Regions from separate parts of the Brotaphodocola sp. genome, predicted to be linked through region 1. Evidence: riboswitches for the same ligand, from Rfam matches in the RefSeq annotation. Region 1 holds a riboswitch; each other region holds the start of a gene.
What was found. A riboswitch is a leader RNA that binds a small molecule or an ion and turns the genes downstream of it on or off. The one in region 1 is predicted to bind thiamine pyrophosphate.

Region 1 (4,182 bases):
AAAATCCCGTCAACGGATCGGAAGCACTTCCTCCTCTTGCAAGCACGCGTCCCATTCCAGTCAGATAAGCCTTTCTTCCTGCCTCAATCGCCAGCTTGAAGGCTTCTGCCATCGCCGGGACATCCCCCGCTGTCGCAATTGCGGTATTTGCCATAATTGCACTTGCACCCATCTCCATCGCCTCACACGCCTGAGACGGTTTGCCAATTCCCGCATCAACGATAATCGGCAGATCAATCTCATCGATCAATACCTGAATCATCGCTTTTGTCGCGAGTCCCTTGTTACTTCCGATCGGAGCTGCCAACGGCATAACGGCTCCGGCTCCGGCATTCTGAAGATCTCTCGCGACATTCAAATCCGGATTCATGTACGGAAGAACGACAAATCCCTCTTTCGCCAGAATCTCCGTCGCCTTGATCGTCTCGTAGTTGTCCGGGAATAAATATTTTGCATCGCGCATGATTTCAACTTTCACAAAATTTCCACATCCCATCGCCCTGCTCAGGCGCGCAATTCGGACAGCCTCCTCCGCATTTCTCGCTCCGGATGTATTTGGAAGCAAGGTTACTCCCTCCGGAATGAAATCAAGAATATTCTCACTCTCCTGCGTATTGGCACGGCGAAGCGCAAGCGTGATGATCTCTGCTCCTCCCTGTTCCACCGCAGATTTAATCAAATTCAGATTATATTTTCCTGATCCCAAAATAAAACGGCTCTTAAACTCTTTTCCACCCAACACAAACTTATCTTCCATCGTTTTCTCTCTCCTTTTCTTTTTTTATCCCTTTTTGTTCCTTTTTTGTTCCTGTTCTGTTCTCTGTTTCCCGTTTTTATCCTGCTCTGTATGCTTTGGTATGTTTTTTCTTGCTCTGCATCTTTTATCTTTCTGTCCTTATTTTTATCGATCTGTCATCTGGCTCTGAGATCGCGCTCTGTTTCACTCTCGCTTCACGCTTTCTTTACTTTTCTCACTCGCATGCTCCCTGCATAATCAACTGCAGCACTTTATTTGCCTCATGCCCTGCGCAGACACTCACTCTCGGAGCAATCAACCCAATCCCCGCTCCAACATCCGTGCTCTGGTCTCCGCACACATACAACCGTCTCATCATCTGTCTTGTCCGGATCTCATTCGCATCTTCATATCCTGCCATTCCATTTCCCGACACAACAATCGTTTCTGGACACTGAGTCAGAAGCTCCTGAACCAGCATTGCTTTCTGATCTGGGCGGTCAAATGCCTCACACACAATCGGATACTCCGCAAACAGCTCCTTCACATTCTCAGGTGTAACTTTTATACAGACAGATTCATATGTTGCATAGGGATTAATCTGATACAGGATCTCCGACAATGCCTCCGCTTTCGGCTTTCCCAACTGCGGAATCAAATACATCTGGCGGTTCAGATTTGTAACATCCACCACATCAAAATCCACGAGAAAAAGTTTCCCGACTCCACTTCTCGCAAGCATAACCGCAATATTAGAACCAAGACCGCCAAGACCGGCAATCGCAACTTTCGCATTGTGAAGTTTTACCTGCATTTCTTTCGGGAATCTCGCATCAAATGCACGATCCAGCTCCTCTTTGGAAATAGACTCCTGCATTCTCTTTTTAATTTCTTCTCCTTTTCTCACTTCTCTTCTCTCTCTTTCTTCTCTTTTCTCCCCGATCAGCCTCCTCCGACAAATCTCAAAACTTCAATCTCATCTTCATCCTGAATCGTCACATTTCCTAATTGATCTTTCGGAATGATCTCAAAATTGCGCTCCACAACAACTCGCTCTGGCTCAAATCCTGCCTCTTTTAAGCATTCGAGCAGATTTTTTCCGGCAATCGTCTTCTCTTCTCCATTGATTTTTACCATCTGCGCACTCTCCTCTTTTCTCTTTTAACACCGTACGAAACAACGCAAAAAGGCGCCGGACGACACAATCTTAGTGTCATCCGGCGCCTGTATCCTCTGTGAAAAGTGGTGCCCCCAGTTCACACAAAACAGAGAGCAACGGCACACAAGTCCATTCTTCGCGACATGTATTTCCCTACGTTGGCATTATCCAAATCAGGTTCCAGGTCAAGACTAATTAAGTCTACTCTCAGCCCATCCATTTGAGCTCCCTATTTGTATGGTATTATACAAAATTTCAAAAAGATTTGCAAGTTTTTTCTCATTATAATTCGAAACAAAATATTGCCGTGAAAATTCGAGCCGGGACCACTCGTCGTCGGCTCAAACTTGAGAATCTGATCATCCACCTGTTTAAAATCATCGACCCACTTAAGGCGGTGATAATAAATGCCTGTCAGATCAATCTTCCTGCTCTCTTTATTTTCCAGGATTTCCATCTGCCTTGCTCTCGATTACAAGAATTTCATATGGTCTCAGCGTGTAGGATTCCTGTCCTGCAAAATTCTGCTCCTTCTGATCTTTATAATTTTCAAGCAGAACCTGACCATTCCTGCACGTCTCATCGAATGGAACCGTCTGCTCCTTTCTGCCGAGATTGCAAAATACTGTCAGCCGGTCGGAACCAAGGCTTCTGCAGTATGCCACGATCTTGTCGGATTCCGTCTCTAAAAATTCAATCTCGCCCTTTGCGATCACCGGATATTCTTTTCTCAGGGAAATGAGCTTCTTGTAGAATGCCAGAATCGAGTCCTCATCGTCCTTCTGTGCGGAAACAGTGATCCCTTTTTTGAACGCATCGGACACCGGAAGCCACGGCTCTGCTGTGGAAAATCCGCAATACTTCTCGTCATTCCACTGCATCGGCGTTCTGCTGTTGTCGCGGGATCTCGCTGAGAGGATCTCAAGTGCCTCCTTCTCGCTCTTTCCCTGATTGAGCAGAATCTGGTAGTAGTTTAAGCTCTCCACATCGCGGTACCGATCGATCGACGGATAATGCGCATTCAGCATACCGATCTCCTCACCCTGATAGATGTACGGAGTACCGCGCATCAGATGGATCATGCCCGCAAGCATCTTTGCGGACTCCTTCCAGTATGTCGTCTCATCGCCCATTCTGCTCACAATGCGAGGCTGATCGTGGTTACACCAGAAGAGTGAATTCCAGCCATCTCCCGCCTGCATCTTCATCTGCCACTCTTTAAAGAGCGCTTTTAACGCTCTGTAATCCGGCTCCATCAACGCCCATTTATCCCCATTCTTGTAATCCACTTTCAGGTGATGGAAATTGAAGCACATCGAGAGTTCTTTCTCCTTCGGGGAGGAATAACGGATGCAATGCTCGACTGAGGTCGAGGACATCTCTCCAACTGTCACAAAATCCTCGATTCCGGTATCTCTGACCATCTCCTTGAGATACTCATGGATGTGCGGACCATCGCTGTAAAACCGTCTTCCGTCTCCCTCAAAATCGTCCACCATCTTTTCCGGCTTAGAGACAAGATTAATGACATCAAAGCGGAACGCATGGATTCCCTTCTTCTTCCAGAAACGCAGGATCTCTTTCAGCTCCTCCCGGACATCCGGATTGTCCCAGTTTAAGTCTGCCTGCGTCACATCGTAGAGATGCAGATACCATTTTCCGAGCTTCGGCACATATTCCCATGCAGTTCCGCCAAACTTTGACTGCCAGTTTGTCGGACACTGATCCGCAGTTCCTTCCTTGAAAATATAGTAGTTCTGGGATTTTTCATCACCGGCGAGAGCTTTCTGAAACCACTCATGTTCCGTTGAAGTGTGGTTGAAAACCATGTCGAGCATCAGACCGATTCCGCGTTTTTTAGCCTCGGAAATCAGATTTTCCACATCCTCCATTGTTCCAAACATCGGATTGATCTTTCGATAATCTGCAACGTCATAGCCATTGTCTCTCTGCGGGGAGACAAAAAACGGAGTCAGCCACAGATAATCCACACCGAGATCCTGCAAGTAATCCAACTTTTCTATTACACCCGGAATATCTCCGATTCCATCTCCATTCGTATCCCGAAATGACTTCGGATAAATCTGGTAAACTACTTTATTGCTAAAATCCGTCATCGCCCATTTCCTCCTGCACTATTTTTCTTACTGATCATATTTTATCGATCATATTTCACTGGTTATCGTTTAGCGGGCATATTTCACTGCTTATCTTTTACCGGGCACATTTAAAAATTCACACCTCAGCAAACACTTGCAATCTTTGTCTTTTTCGCTGTCACATCCAT
Region 2 (4,182 bases), on a different contig from region 1:
TCTGCTGTATGAGCCGAAGGCAGTCATCTATGATTTTATGCGGATGCAGGAAGATGGCGAGATTCCGTCGGATTTGCTCTCCCTTGAGACAGAGAAAAATGTCATGGTCTTTGATCTCGGCGGAGGAACTCTCGATGTGACGCTTCACAGAGTCAGCAGTACCCCGGAGGGCTTGATTGACATTCGAGATCTTGCGATCAGCCGTTATACGCTTCTCGGCGGAGACAATTTCGATGAGCTTCTCGCGGAGGATATGCTCAAGAGATTTCAGGAAATGTATGAGATTGTCGTTCCGACCAAGCGCAGGGAAGAGGTGATGTGCAAGCTCAGAAAGCTGGCGGAAGAGCTGAAAGTAAAGATTTCAATGGCATATGATGACGCAGACATGTCAGGCGTACAGCTTCCGGATGATTACAGCGAGGAAGTCATGGACATCAATCTCTACGACGCGTACTCGTTTGAGACGACCTACACAAAGGCGGAGATGGAGAGCATCCTTGCGCCTTTGATGGGATATGCATATAAGATGGAGGATGTCGGAAGAATTCAGAAGATGGATGAGCGCGATGTCAATAACATCATTTATCCGATTCTCGATGTGCTCGACAAGGCCGGAAAAGGAGTGAAGATTGACGCGGTTATTTTAAACGGTGGAATGACGAAATGCTATCTGATTCGCCAGAGACTGAAAGAATTTTTCGGATTTGAACCGCTTGCGACGAGTGATCCGGATCTCGCAGTTGCGCGAGGAGCTGTCTATTATCATTATTGCCTTCACAAATACCATGTACAGAGAATTGGGGCAAAGAACAATGGAAATCAGACGCTCACAGCGACTGCGGAATCAGTTGGAAATCCGATGCAGGAAAATCGTGAGACAAACACACCTGTTTTCCATACCGGAACGATTTTAAATGACTCAATCAATCTCGGTCTGAGAAATGAGTATGTCAGTCTGTTGATTCCTGCCGGAACTCAACTGCCCTATCGATCAGAAGAAATTAGGGATTGCTATAAACTCGACAAGACGACAGATGCGATTGGAATTGAGCTTTACCTTGGAAGGGGAACGACAAAGAATCTTCCGAACCGGCGCATTGCGACGAGAGTTGTGAAATTTCAGAATCCTTATCCGGCCAACACGCCGATCAGTTTCCAGATTTATATCAATTCAATGAGAATGATGACGATGGAGGCATGGATCACCGACCGCCCGAAGACAAAGACGATCATGGAGATGGACATGGCATCCTTGAAGACAACGGCGAAAAGTGCACGGGGAATCAGTGCGATCGGCAAGATGAAGCTCAATGCAAAGAGTGAGCTAAACGGTCTCAAACTTCTCGCAGAGAAGAATGAGAGACTTGGATTTAAACTTAACGGAGAGGTCAAGAAAGCCTTGGAGGCGATTGGACAGGCATCCAATCCAGAAGACTTTTTTGAGCCGTGCATGGATCTGATCAATTCCTGCAATCAGGCCGATTTGATGGTGGGTTACGTCTACGCAATCGGAATTTTGCTCAGGGACGGTTGGAGCGAGTCGCAGAAAAGAACGATTTTGCAGAGGGCAAAACAGCATTTCAATCCCTATGCAACCGCAATCAGGCAGTCAAGTTATGTTTTAAGAAATGCGCTCGAAATGATTGCGTCTATGGACCCGAATTTCGTTGATTTTTATGTTGAATATATGACGAAGATGCCGGGAGAGGCGGAGTATCAGAAACTTGCGATTTTCCAGTTTGTGCTCCGATATGAAAAGGATGATGCAAAAATTGCAAACTTCTTTGAGCACTTTTTCCGAATGGCGGACATGAACAAATGGGTGGCAAATCTGATGATTCAGCGTTACGGAAGAGGAACCGAGAAAGAAAATCAGCAGAAATTTGCAAAATTTGTGAAAAATCTATCTGCGGGTCTTCGCACAAAGGAGAGGGAGCTGGTACAGGATTATGCGGTGCTGGTAATTGCAGAGCTTTGTAGCAGGAACGGAGAGAACCCACTGCAAAACGATAAGTACACCGTTAAACCGGTATGGCAGGCTGTGAAAACGTATCTTGCCGGGGATGAGCGGACAGATTTTGTTTCGGCGGTGGAGAAGATCTGGAATGATGAAGAACTCAACGAAAAGGAGATCCAGGCGACTGGCGCAATCTTCAAGGCGGGATGAGGTGCGCATTTGTCATTGTCATTGCCAAAAAGATGTGCTATAATTAACGGGCGCAAAAAGAAAAATAAGAGTGATGAATATAAATACAAAAAGGGGAGTCTGCATACAGGCTGAGAGGAAATAAAGGATTTTGACCCATGACCTGATCTGGATCATGCCAGCGTAGGAAAATAAGAAGAATAAAGAAATCTGGAAATAATAGGATTCTGATCGTTCTAAGAAAAACCGCTGTCCCGTGATGGCGGTTTTTCTGTTTTATATTTTTCTGTTTTTTGATATTTCGTTGTGGTGACGCATCTGTTGAGAAAATAAAAGGGAGTGTTGTGGACAAAGATGAAAAATACAAGAGAAAAACTCACGCCGGTTTTTTTTATTCTGGCGGTGTTGGTGTTCTGGGAGGGAGCGGTTCGGGTACTTCAGATTCCGCTCTACGTCCTGCCATCGCCGATTGCAGTGGTTCAGGCGCTGATTTCAGAGAGTTCAGAGCTTTGCGGACATGCACTCGTGACGACGGGGGAGGCACTTCTCGGAATTGTGATTGCCTTTGTGTTGTCACTGGTGCTTGGAACTTTGATGGATTCGTTTCCGGCGATTCGGGGCAGTCTCTATCCGATCCTTGTTGTGACACAGACGGTTCCGATGATTGTGATGGCGCCGATTCTGATCATTTATATGGGATTTGGAATGGCACCGAAGATTTTGACGGTTGTGCTGATGTGCTTTTTCCCGGTTGCTGTCAGCTTTGCGGATGGTCTGGCGCGGGTGAATGAGGAGTATGTCCATCTTGTACGCTCTTACGGGGCAGGAAAGTGGAAGGCATACTGGCTCGTGAAGATTCCGGCCGCAATTCCGGAGCTTCTTTCTGGAATGAAGGTGGCAGCGACATACAGCATCAGCGGTGCAGTGGTCGGAGAGTGGCTTGGTTCCCAGAAAGGACTTGGATATTATTTGCTCCGCGTAAAAAACAGCTATATGCTCGACAAAGTTTTTGCGTGCGTGGTCTTTATCATTGTGCTGAGTCTGTGCATGAATGGACTTACGCGCCTGATTGCCTGGGTGACAATGCCGTATGAGCGAAAGAAAACAGGAGTCAGAGCCGGAAAATAAAGAGTTGGGAAAATTTCTAAGAGATCAAGCGCTCAAAATCAGAGCAGGATCAAAAATATGCAGAAATGCAAAAAACAGAAACACAGAAAACAGAAACGCAGAAAAGAGGAGAACATTATGAGAAAAACATGGAAAACAGCAGGAAGTATGCTGATGGCAGTTGCTTTGCTGACGGCAAGCCTTTCAGGATGTGGCGCATCAAATGAGACGGGTGAGACGAAGACTTCGGAGTCTGCAAGTGCAGAGTCTGCCGAGGAGAGCAAGGCAGAGGCTTCCAGCGTTTCTTCAGATGCCGGCGAGAAAGAAGATGTGACAGTGATTCTTGACTATGTGGCAAACACAAACCACACGGGCATGTATGTCGCACTGGATCAGGGATATTATGAGGAAGAGGGATTAAACGTCAACATCGTGGAGCCGACTGAGGGTGCAACTGCTACACTTGTCGCTGTTGGAAAGGGAGATTTCGGCATCAGCTATCAGGAGGATGTGACTGTGGCACTGACTTCCAAGGAAGCTCTTCCGATCAAGGCAATTGCGACACTGATTCAGCACAATACTTCCGGCTTTGTGACCTACGCAGACAAGGAGATTACCTCACCGAGGGACTTTGAGGGAAAGACTTATGCAGGTTGGGGCGGTCCTGGAGAGGAAGCTGTCCTGAAAGCAGTGATGACGCAGGCTGGTGCAGATTTTTCCAAGTTAAACATGGTAATCTCTGACGGTTCCGGCTTTGAGGCACTGAAAGATAAGGTGGACATCATGTGGTTTTTTGAAGGCTGGGATAATGTAAAGTGTAAGCTCAATGATTTCCCGATCAACTATATGGAGCTTCGCCAGCTTGATGAGCGTCTTGACTATTACACTCCGGTTATCATCGCAAACGACGATACACTGAAAAATAAGCC
Region 3 (4,182 bases), on a different contig from region 1:
TTAAACCAACATGTGTTTAGATAATATAGGAGAACCAGCATAAAAAGCATATGAACAAACCAAATAATAAAAGAAAACGTACCTCTATGGAATGTATTGAAAAGGTATTTATGGAGCTTCTCAGAACAAAAAAATTAAGTGAAATACAGGTTACTGATATTTGCAAACAGGCAGGTTTGAATAGAACCACATTTTATGCAAGTTATGCAGATGTGTATGATCTTGCAGACTCGGTTCGCAACAAATTTGAGAAGGTATTGCCGGAGTTTTACAATGGAGATCAGGACACTTTGAATGGCGAAGAGGAAGCAGATCACAGAGGATATTATTTGCGCCTGCTTCGTCATATAAAGGCAAATCAAATTTTTTATAAGACTTATCTCAAATTGGGGAATGATACTCCTTATGGGATGTTTTCTTATGATAAGAATGACAGAAAGCGGATGCAACCGCATTTGGAGAGTCAGAGTTCCTTAGAAAAATATCGCATGGAATTTCTGCGCGGTGGAATTTTTCAGATTATCAAGATTTGGCTTTACAATGGATGTCAGGAGACTCCGGAGGAACTGCTTGGCGTTGTGGAGGCAGAATGTCAGGGATGGATTGCGGAAAAAGGAAAACTCCCAAGGATTTTTTAATCTTCAATCTTCAAATGACAAAAGAGAAAAAAGGGCAAGTTAAGAAAGAATCAAAGAGAATAGGTGCAACAAATCATTCAGAAGGAGAATAGAGAGATGAGAGAGATCAGAGTGGCACAGCCGGAACAGCTTGAAGAAATCATGGGGATCTATGCGTATGCACAGAAATTTATGGCGGAACATGGGAATCCGACCCAGTGGGAGACGATTTATCCGCCGAGAGATCTGGTTGAAGAAAATATTCATCAGAAGAAATGTTATGTCTGTATGGACGGAGGCAAGATAGAAGCAGTCTTCTATTTTGCGAAGGAAGAAGACGAACCTTCTTACCGTCAGCTTGAATCAGGAGAATGGCTCAATGACAGACCTTACGGTGTCGTTCACCGGATTGCGGTGGCAGAGGGGACACGTGGAGCCGGCTCGTTTTGTCTGAACTGGGCATTTGAACAGTGTGGAAATTTGAAAATCGATACGCATGACGACAATAAGCCGATGCAGAACCTTCTCGCAAAACTTGGGTTCGTGTACTGTGGCAAACTTAAACTGGAGGAGAATGATCTGAGAAAGGAATTTCAGGAAGTGCGAAATCCGTGGAGAGGATATCACAAGGCGAACTGAGGAATTTTCTCGATTCGTTCAGAAAAAAACTGGACAGAATCATTCGACAGTGATAAACTAAAGAAGAATAAAATCAGATAATTTCATTCAGACAAAATAATTCAGATAAAAGCAAACAAAGGGAGCTTGTGGAAGCAGGCTGAGAGGAAGTAATCAAACTTCGACCTTAATAACCTGATTTGGGTAATGCCAACGTAGGGATCGAATGCGAAAACCGATGACCGAAAGAACATTTCAGACGGCGTCCTGTAAAGAACATCTCGTTCCCACACAGGATGCCGTTTTTTGATTTCATAATTTTGTAATTCGTACCATAATTCGTGGGAAATTGTATTTTATGACACAAAAACGCTTCATGTAAATACACCAAAGAATATTTTATATGAATGATATGAATGAATCGCGTCATGCTGATGAATGCTGTTATAGGAGGAGAGAAAATGAGAGAGTACACAACACAGATGGATGCGGCGAGAAAGGGAATCATCACGCCGGAGATGAAGATTGTAGCAGAAAAAGAAATGATGAGCGAGGAAGAACTGCGTGCCCTGATTGCGGAGGGCAAGGTAATCATTCCGTGTAACCGCCTGCACACTTCGATTGATCCGAACGGAGTCGGTTCGATGCTCAAGACAAAAATCAATGTCAATCTCGGAACTTCCCGTGACTGGAAAGATATTGATATGGAGCTGGAGAAGGTAAATGACGCAGTGAAGATGGGAGCGGAGTCCATCATGGATTTAAGCTCTTACGGAGACACGCAGGCATTTCGTCGCAAGCTGACCGCAGAGTGTCCGGCAATGATCGGAACCGTGCCGATTTACGATGCCGTTGTCTACTATCATAAGGCACTCAAGGACATTACCGCGGAGGAGTGGCTGAAGATTGTGGAAATGCACGCAAAGGATGGCGTGGACTTCATGACGATCCATGTCGGCATCAACAAGAGCACCGCAAAGCGTTTCAAGGACAACAAGCGCCTGATGAACATTGTATCGAGAGGTGGATCAATCATCTTTGCATGGATGATGATGACCGGGGAGGAGAACCCGTTCTATGAGTATTATGATCGCGTTCTGGAAATCTGCCGGGAGTACGATGTGACGATCAGCCTTGGTGATGCCTGCCGTCCGGGATGTCTTGAGGATGCAACTGACATTTCCCAGATTGAGGAGCTTGTGACACTTGGCGAGCTGACCCGCCGTGCATGGGAGAAGGATGTGCAGGTTATGGTAGAGGGACCGGGTCATATGCCACTTGACCAGATCTCTGCAAACATGAAGATTCAGCAGACCGTCTGCAAGGGTGCTCCGTTCTATGTCCTTGGACCGCTCGTCACGGATATTGCACCGGGGTATGACCATATCACCGCAGCGATCGGAGGTGCGATTGCAGCAGCATCCGGCGCAGCCTTCCTGTGCTATGTAACTCCGGCTGAGCATCTTCGCCTTCCGGATGTCAACGATGTAAAAGAGGGAATCATTGCTTCCAAGATTGCAGCCCATGCAGCAGATATTGCAAAGGGCGTAAAGGGTGCAAAAGATTGGGATCGCGCAATGGGCGCAGCGAGAAAGAAACTCGACTGGGAGGAGATGTTCAAGCTCGCAATCGACCCGGAGAAGGCGAGAGCATACCGCGCATCTGCAAAGCCGGAGAAAGAGGATACCTGCTCGATGTGTGGAAACTTCTGTGCAGTCAAGAATATGAACCGCATCATGGACGGAGAGATCGTTACCATTTTTGATGAGTGATGAAAATAAATAGGTAATAGGTGACAGTGACAATTATGGAAAACGGAGACGATAAAAAGATCAGCCGGAAAACCGTTCTGACGATCGCTGGATCGGACAGCAGTGGTGGAGCCGGGATTCAGGCGGACTTGAAGACGATGACGGCACTTGGCGTCTATGGAATGAGCGCAATCACGGCGTTGACAGCGCAGAACACGACCGGAGTGGCGGGGATTTTTGAGGCAGATCCCGCCTTTGTCGGACTTCAGCTCGACAGTGTATTCACAGATATTTTTCCGGATGCAGTGAAGATCGGAATGGTTTCCGGAAAAGAGACGATCCGTGTGATTGCGCAGAAACTTCGCGAGTATCATGCGAGAAATGTCGTGCTCGATCCGGTTATGGTGTCAACGAGTGGTTCGAGACTTCTTGCAGAGGATGCGATGGGGATACTCGCAGGGGAACTTCTTCCGCTGTCAGCGGTTCTGACTCCGAATATTCCGGAAGCTGAGATTCTCGCAGAGATGAAGATTGAGAATGAAGCTCAGATGGAAGAAGCCGGAGAAAAGATCTCAAAGCGCTACGGTGGTGCGGTTCTGGTAAAAGGTGGTCATCAGATCTCAACCGCAAATGATGTTCTCTACCGTGATGGGGAGTGGATCTGGTTTCGTGGAAGCCGGGTCAACAACCCGAACACACATGGAACCGGATGTACACTCTCATCAGCGATCGCCTGTGGACTTGCAGAGGGAAAGAGCGTGGAGGAGAGCGTAAGATGTGCAAAAGAGTATCTTACGGGAGCACTTGCCTCCGGTCTGGATCTCGGAAGGGGAAGCGGACCGCTCGATCACTGTTTCAAGATCAGACCGCTTACTTAGGCGTTGTGCATAAGCGCAGAATCCCAACTTCACGAATTCTTTTATTTATAGTATAATAATGAGTATAACTCAGAGTGGATGCCTCCTCCTCTAAAGGTGGAGGCATCGGACTTTTGCCACCGGCAAAGAAAATGATGGAATGAGGTTGAGGGATGATTTTTGAACAACTTACGGAGATGAAGGGATTTACTCATCAGGAGCAGGCTGTGGCCCGTTACATCTTGGAGCACACAGAGGCAATTCTGCCAATGTCTGCGGAAGAACTGGCGAAGGCATCTTACACCAGCAAGGCGACGGTAATCCGCTTGAGTAAGAAAC
Region 4 (4,182 bases), on a different contig from region 1:
AGCTGAAATCCAAGAATCCGGTAAAGGTGGTGATCTGCAGTGAATAGAGTATTTACCTGTATTTTATGTCCAAACGGATGTGAGATTGAAGTCGATTATGAGGGGACAACGCTTCACTCAGTCAGCGGAAATCTCTGCCCGAAGGGAAAAGAGTATGTGACACAGGAACTGGTATGTCCGAAGCGAAACATCGCAACCTCTGTGCTTGTAGAGGGAGGCGAACTCCCGCTTGTGAGTGTGCGTCTGACTGCCCCGATTCCGCGCGAGGAGATTTTTCATGTGGTTGAGGAGATTCGCAGACAGTGCCTGACCGCACCGGTCTATGCTGGAACCGTGATTCTTCCAAATGTTCTCGGTCTCGGCGCAGATGTGATTGCGACAAAGACCATTGCTCGTGCCAGAGGGCTTGCCGGTATCACGGAAAGCAAAACGTAAGCTCTTGTCGGAGCTGACGGAGCACACGATTGCGGGTCATTGCTTTCTGCGTCCGAGCTGCCAGAATGCGACCGCGCTGGCACTTGCAACATTCAGGGAATCGACCTCGTGGTATATCGGAATCATCACGGTGTAGTCGCAGTTTGCGATCGTTTCCTTAGCGAGACCATCACCCTCTGTTCCGAGAACCAGAGCGAGTTTGTCTTCGCGCATCAGCTGTGGATCGTCGATCGAGACCGAGTCCTTCTTGAGTGCCATTGCGACACTGCGAAATCCCATCGCCTTTAAGCGATCCATGCCGTCTTTTGACCAGTCGCCATCGATGAAAGTCCACGGAATCTGAAAGACGGTTCCCATGCTGACGCGGGAGGCACGGCGATAGAGCGGATCAGTGCATCCGTGTGTCAGAAGCACGGCATCCATGCCGAGACCGGCAGCGGAGCGAAAGATCGCGCCGACGTTTGTCGGATTCATCACATTTTCGAGGACAGCGATGCGGTGAGCGTTCGCACAGACCCTCTCGATCGACGGAAGTGATTTTCGGCGCATGGCACAGAGGATTCCGCGCGTCAGTGCAAAGCCGGTGAGCTTTGTCAGGACATCGAATTCTGCGACATATGCCGGAACATCCGGGCATTTTGCGAGCAGATCTTTCGCCTGCGTCTCAATGTGCTTTTTTTCAAGCAAAAAGGAGACTGGCTCATAGCCTGCCTGAAGCGCCCGCATGATGACATTAGGGCTTTCCGCAATAAAAAGCCCGGTCTGCGGTTCGTAGTAGCGCAGAAGCTGGTTTTCATTCAGCCGTGCATATAAGTCAAGTTCCGGTGCAGAAAAATCTTTAATTTCTATGATATTTGCCATAATCAAAAAACTCCATTTCATCATTTCTGGTCTTATTTTATAACGGCGCAGACAGATTTGTCCAGAATATGTTTGCGCAATGCGTGAACAGTAACAATTGACACTTTTTATCAAATATGATATGCTTGGTAACGAAAAATAAGAGAGCAAAACAAAAAAAGTCTTAAAACTTTCAAATTTTTTAAAATAAAAAAGATAGCAATGAGATGACAAGCGCGGGAGCCTGTGTGACAGGCTGAGAGGAAGATTGATCTTCGACCGTACCTGATTTGGGTAATGCCAACGGAGGGAAGCCTGAGAATGAGGAGTGTATCTCCGGAGCAAGTTTCCCGGAAGATATGCTCTTTTTATTTTTACAGGTTTCAATTACAGATCCAAAATACCGAAATCAGGAGGATGAAAAGGATGGAAAAAGAAAGAGTAAAGACATTTCGCATGGTATTTTTGGCAATGATGGTGGCAATCGGCGTGGTAATCTCCCCGATTCTGAGAATTGAGGGAATGTGCCCGACCGCGCATCTGATCAATATCACCTGTTCCGTGTTTATGGGACCGTGGTATTCTCTTCTGTGTGCCTGCATGATTGGTGTGATCCGCATGATGTTCATGGGAATTCCGCCGCTGGCTCTGACCGGAGCGGTGTTCGGAGCGTTTCTCTCCGGTGTATTTTACCGTGCCTCAAAGGGAAAAATCATCTGTGCGGTCTTCGGTGAGATCTTTGGCACCGGAATCATCGGTTCCCTCGTTTCCTATCCGGTTATGGCATTTCTGATGGGAAGAGAGGGACTCAACGCGTTCTATTACACCCCGATGTTTATCTCCGCGACGATTATGGGCGGAGTTACCGCATATGTATTTTTAAAGGCGTTGAGCCAGACGGGAATGCTTGCAAAAATTCAGGAGAGTCTGGGAGCAAAAATTTATGACAAGAACGGAAGAAAAAAGAGAGATGGACATGCAACTGATGAAACGCATGCAGGAGATGCGAAATTATATTAGAGAGACACAGCCGTTAATTCACTGTATCACAAATCCGATCTCGATTCATGATTGCGCGAATGTGATTTTGGCGACGGGCGCGCGACCGATCATGGCAGAACATCCGAAGGAAGTGGAGGAGATCACAGCGGTCTCCTCCGCTTTGATGCTGAATCTCGGGAATATCACGGATGTGAGGATGGAATCGATGAGACTTGCACTTGCGCAGGCGAACCGAGATAAGATTCCGGTGATCCTTGATCTCGTCGGCGTGACTTGCAGTCATCTGCGCCGAAGATTTGCGGAGTCCCTTTTGGAAGAGGGACAGTTTGCGGTGATCAAGGGAAATATTTCAGAGATTTTGGCGGTTGGTTCCCTGCCGTTTCACGGAACCGGCATCGATGCCGGGGCGGAGGATGCGGTTTCCGAGGAAAATCAGAGCCAGCGCGGAGAAGTCGCAAAATCGTTGGCAAAAACGTTGGGTTGTGCGGTTCTTGCAACCGGGAAAAAAGATCTCGTTGCGGTCTCTGATCAGGCATTTCTTGTCTCAAACGGAGATCCGGCATTGTCCGGAATCACAGGGACGGGATGTATGGTGGGAGCGCTGACTGCGTCCTATCTTCCGGCAGTCTCAACCCAGTCTCTTAGATCTTCTATTGGAACAAAAGGCACGGATTCTGAGTATTTGGTGGGTGATTCTTATGCAGAGGCGGAATCCGCATTTTCAGAAGGGGCTCTTTCGGCACTTCTCGGTGTTGTCACAATGGGAATTGCAGGGGAGAAGGCGACAAAAGCTTCCCGCGGTCCGGGAAGCTTTCAGACAGCACTTCTCGATGAAATTTTCTGCTTGAGCGAGGAGGCGTTTGCGAGAAAAGCCCGGATTTACCCGCTGTGACGTAAAAAGAAAAATGGATGAGAAAGAACCAGAAAGAAGAAACAAAAAAGAAACAGAGAAAAGAAATAAAGAAAAAATAGGAAATTAGAACTAGAAAATAGGAAATCAATAGGAAATAAAAACGAGGGGAGGATGATGCAGAGATGAAACATTTGGATATGAGTCTGTATCTGGTGACGGACAGCACCTATCACACGGAGGAATCGTTGCTTCGGACAGTCGAGGAGGCATGTGAGGGAGGAGTCACGATTGTACAGCTGAGAGAAAAGCATGCAGGAGGACGGGAGTATCTTGAGAAAGCACGAAAGGTTCGCGCGATCACAGAGCGCTATGGCGTTCCGCTGATTATTGATGACCGTGTCGATGTGGCGATGGCATGTGGAGCGGACGGCGTTCACGTCGGAGCGTCGGATCTTCCGGTCGCAGAGGCGCGTCGGATTCTCGGACCGGACAAGATCGTCGGAGCGACCGCAAAGACGGTGGAGACGGCGCTCAAAGCATATGAGGATGGGGCAGATTACCTTGGGGTCGGAGCGATCTATCCGACAACGACAAAGGTTGTGACAATCCGCACCGAGGTTTCAACGCTCGATGCGATCTGCCGTGCCGTGCCGATTCCGGCAGTTGCGATCGGCGGTTTGAACCGGGGAAATATGGGAATTCTGGATGGAACCGGAATTTCCGGAATTGCGGTGGTATCTGCGATCATGAAATCGGAGAACCCGAGAGAGACGGCGAGAGATCTGCTCAAGGAAGTGCACCGGATGAGAAGAAATTTTGAATTCAAATAAATTAAAAGCATCCGTTTTTAGTATTGTGGTCTGCATTGAAAAGAGGACGCTCCTGTGTTAAACTATCCATAACACGGGAGCGTTTTTATGTGTGGTTCGCACAGTGCTAGATCGTTGCCGAAGCAACTGCGCCTTAGCGCGAAAATGTGCAGGAATTTTTTAGAGAGCGAGAATACAAGACAATGGTGAAAAAATGGGAGATTACAATCCCGCAGTTTACGG

Region 2: another riboswitch for thiamine pyrophosphate. It lies ahead of AC4EVX_RS10230 (ABC transporter permease); the one in region 1 lies ahead of thiS (sulfur carrier protein ThiS).
Region 3: another riboswitch for thiamine pyrophosphate. It lies ahead of thiC (phosphomethylpyrimidine synthase ThiC); the one in region 1 lies ahead of thiS (sulfur carrier protein ThiS).
Region 4: another riboswitch for thiamine pyrophosphate. It lies ahead of thiW (energy coupling factor transporter S component ThiW); the one in region 1 lies ahead of thiS (sulfur carrier protein ThiS).

What each region holds. Positions count from the first base shown of each region.
Region 1 covers NZ_CFAHBC010000029.1:7,142-11,323, reverse strand. The annotation lists gene AC4EVX_RS10285 (thiazole synthase) at 1-757, opposite strand, end outside; gene thiF (sulfur carrier protein ThiS adenylyltransferase ThiF) at 972-1,643, opposite strand; gene thiS (sulfur carrier protein ThiS) at 1,679-1,873, opposite strand; TPP riboswitch at 2,029-2,137, opposite strand; gene treC (alpha,alpha-phosphotrehalase) at 2,333-4,012, opposite strand; gene treP (PTS system trehalose-specific EIIBC component) at 4,138-4,182, opposite strand, start outside.
Region 2 covers NZ_CFAHBC010000028.1:31,675-35,856, reverse strand. The annotation lists gene AC4EVX_RS10235 (Hsp70 family protein) at 1-2,167, shown strand, start outside; TPP riboswitch at 2,249-2,354, shown strand; gene AC4EVX_RS10230 (ABC transporter permease) at 2,501-3,274, shown strand; gene AC4EVX_RS10225 (ABC transporter substrate-binding protein) at 3,392-4,182, shown strand, end outside.
Region 3 covers NZ_CFAHBC010000008.1:47,638-51,819, reverse strand. The annotation lists gene AC4EVX_RS05105 (TetR/AcrR family transcriptional regulator) at 87-638, shown strand; gene AC4EVX_RS05100 (GNAT family N-acetyltransferase) at 735-1,256, shown strand; TPP riboswitch at 1,365-1,475, shown strand; gene thiC (phosphomethylpyrimidine synthase ThiC) at 1,664-3,007, shown strand; gene thiD (bifunctional hydroxymethylpyrimidine kinase/phosphomethylpyrimidine kinase) at 3,043-3,864, shown strand; gene AC4EVX_RS05085 (SIS domain-containing protein) at 4,017-4,182, shown strand, end outside.
Region 4 covers NZ_CFAHBC010000011.1:13,515-17,696, forward strand. The annotation lists gene AC4EVX_RS05995 (FAD-dependent oxidoreductase) at 1-47, shown strand, start outside; gene AC4EVX_RS06000 (DUF1667 domain-containing protein) at 40-435, shown strand; gene AC4EVX_RS06005 (TrmH family RNA methyltransferase) at 472-1,296, opposite strand; TPP riboswitch at 1,502-1,605, shown strand; gene thiW (energy coupling factor transporter S component ThiW) at 1,702-2,295, shown strand; gene thiM (hydroxyethylthiazole kinase) at 2,252-3,169, shown strand; gene thiE (thiamine phosphate synthase) at 3,313-3,960, shown strand; gene AC4EVX_RS06025 (alpha/beta hydrolase-fold protein) at 4,143-4,182, shown strand, end outside.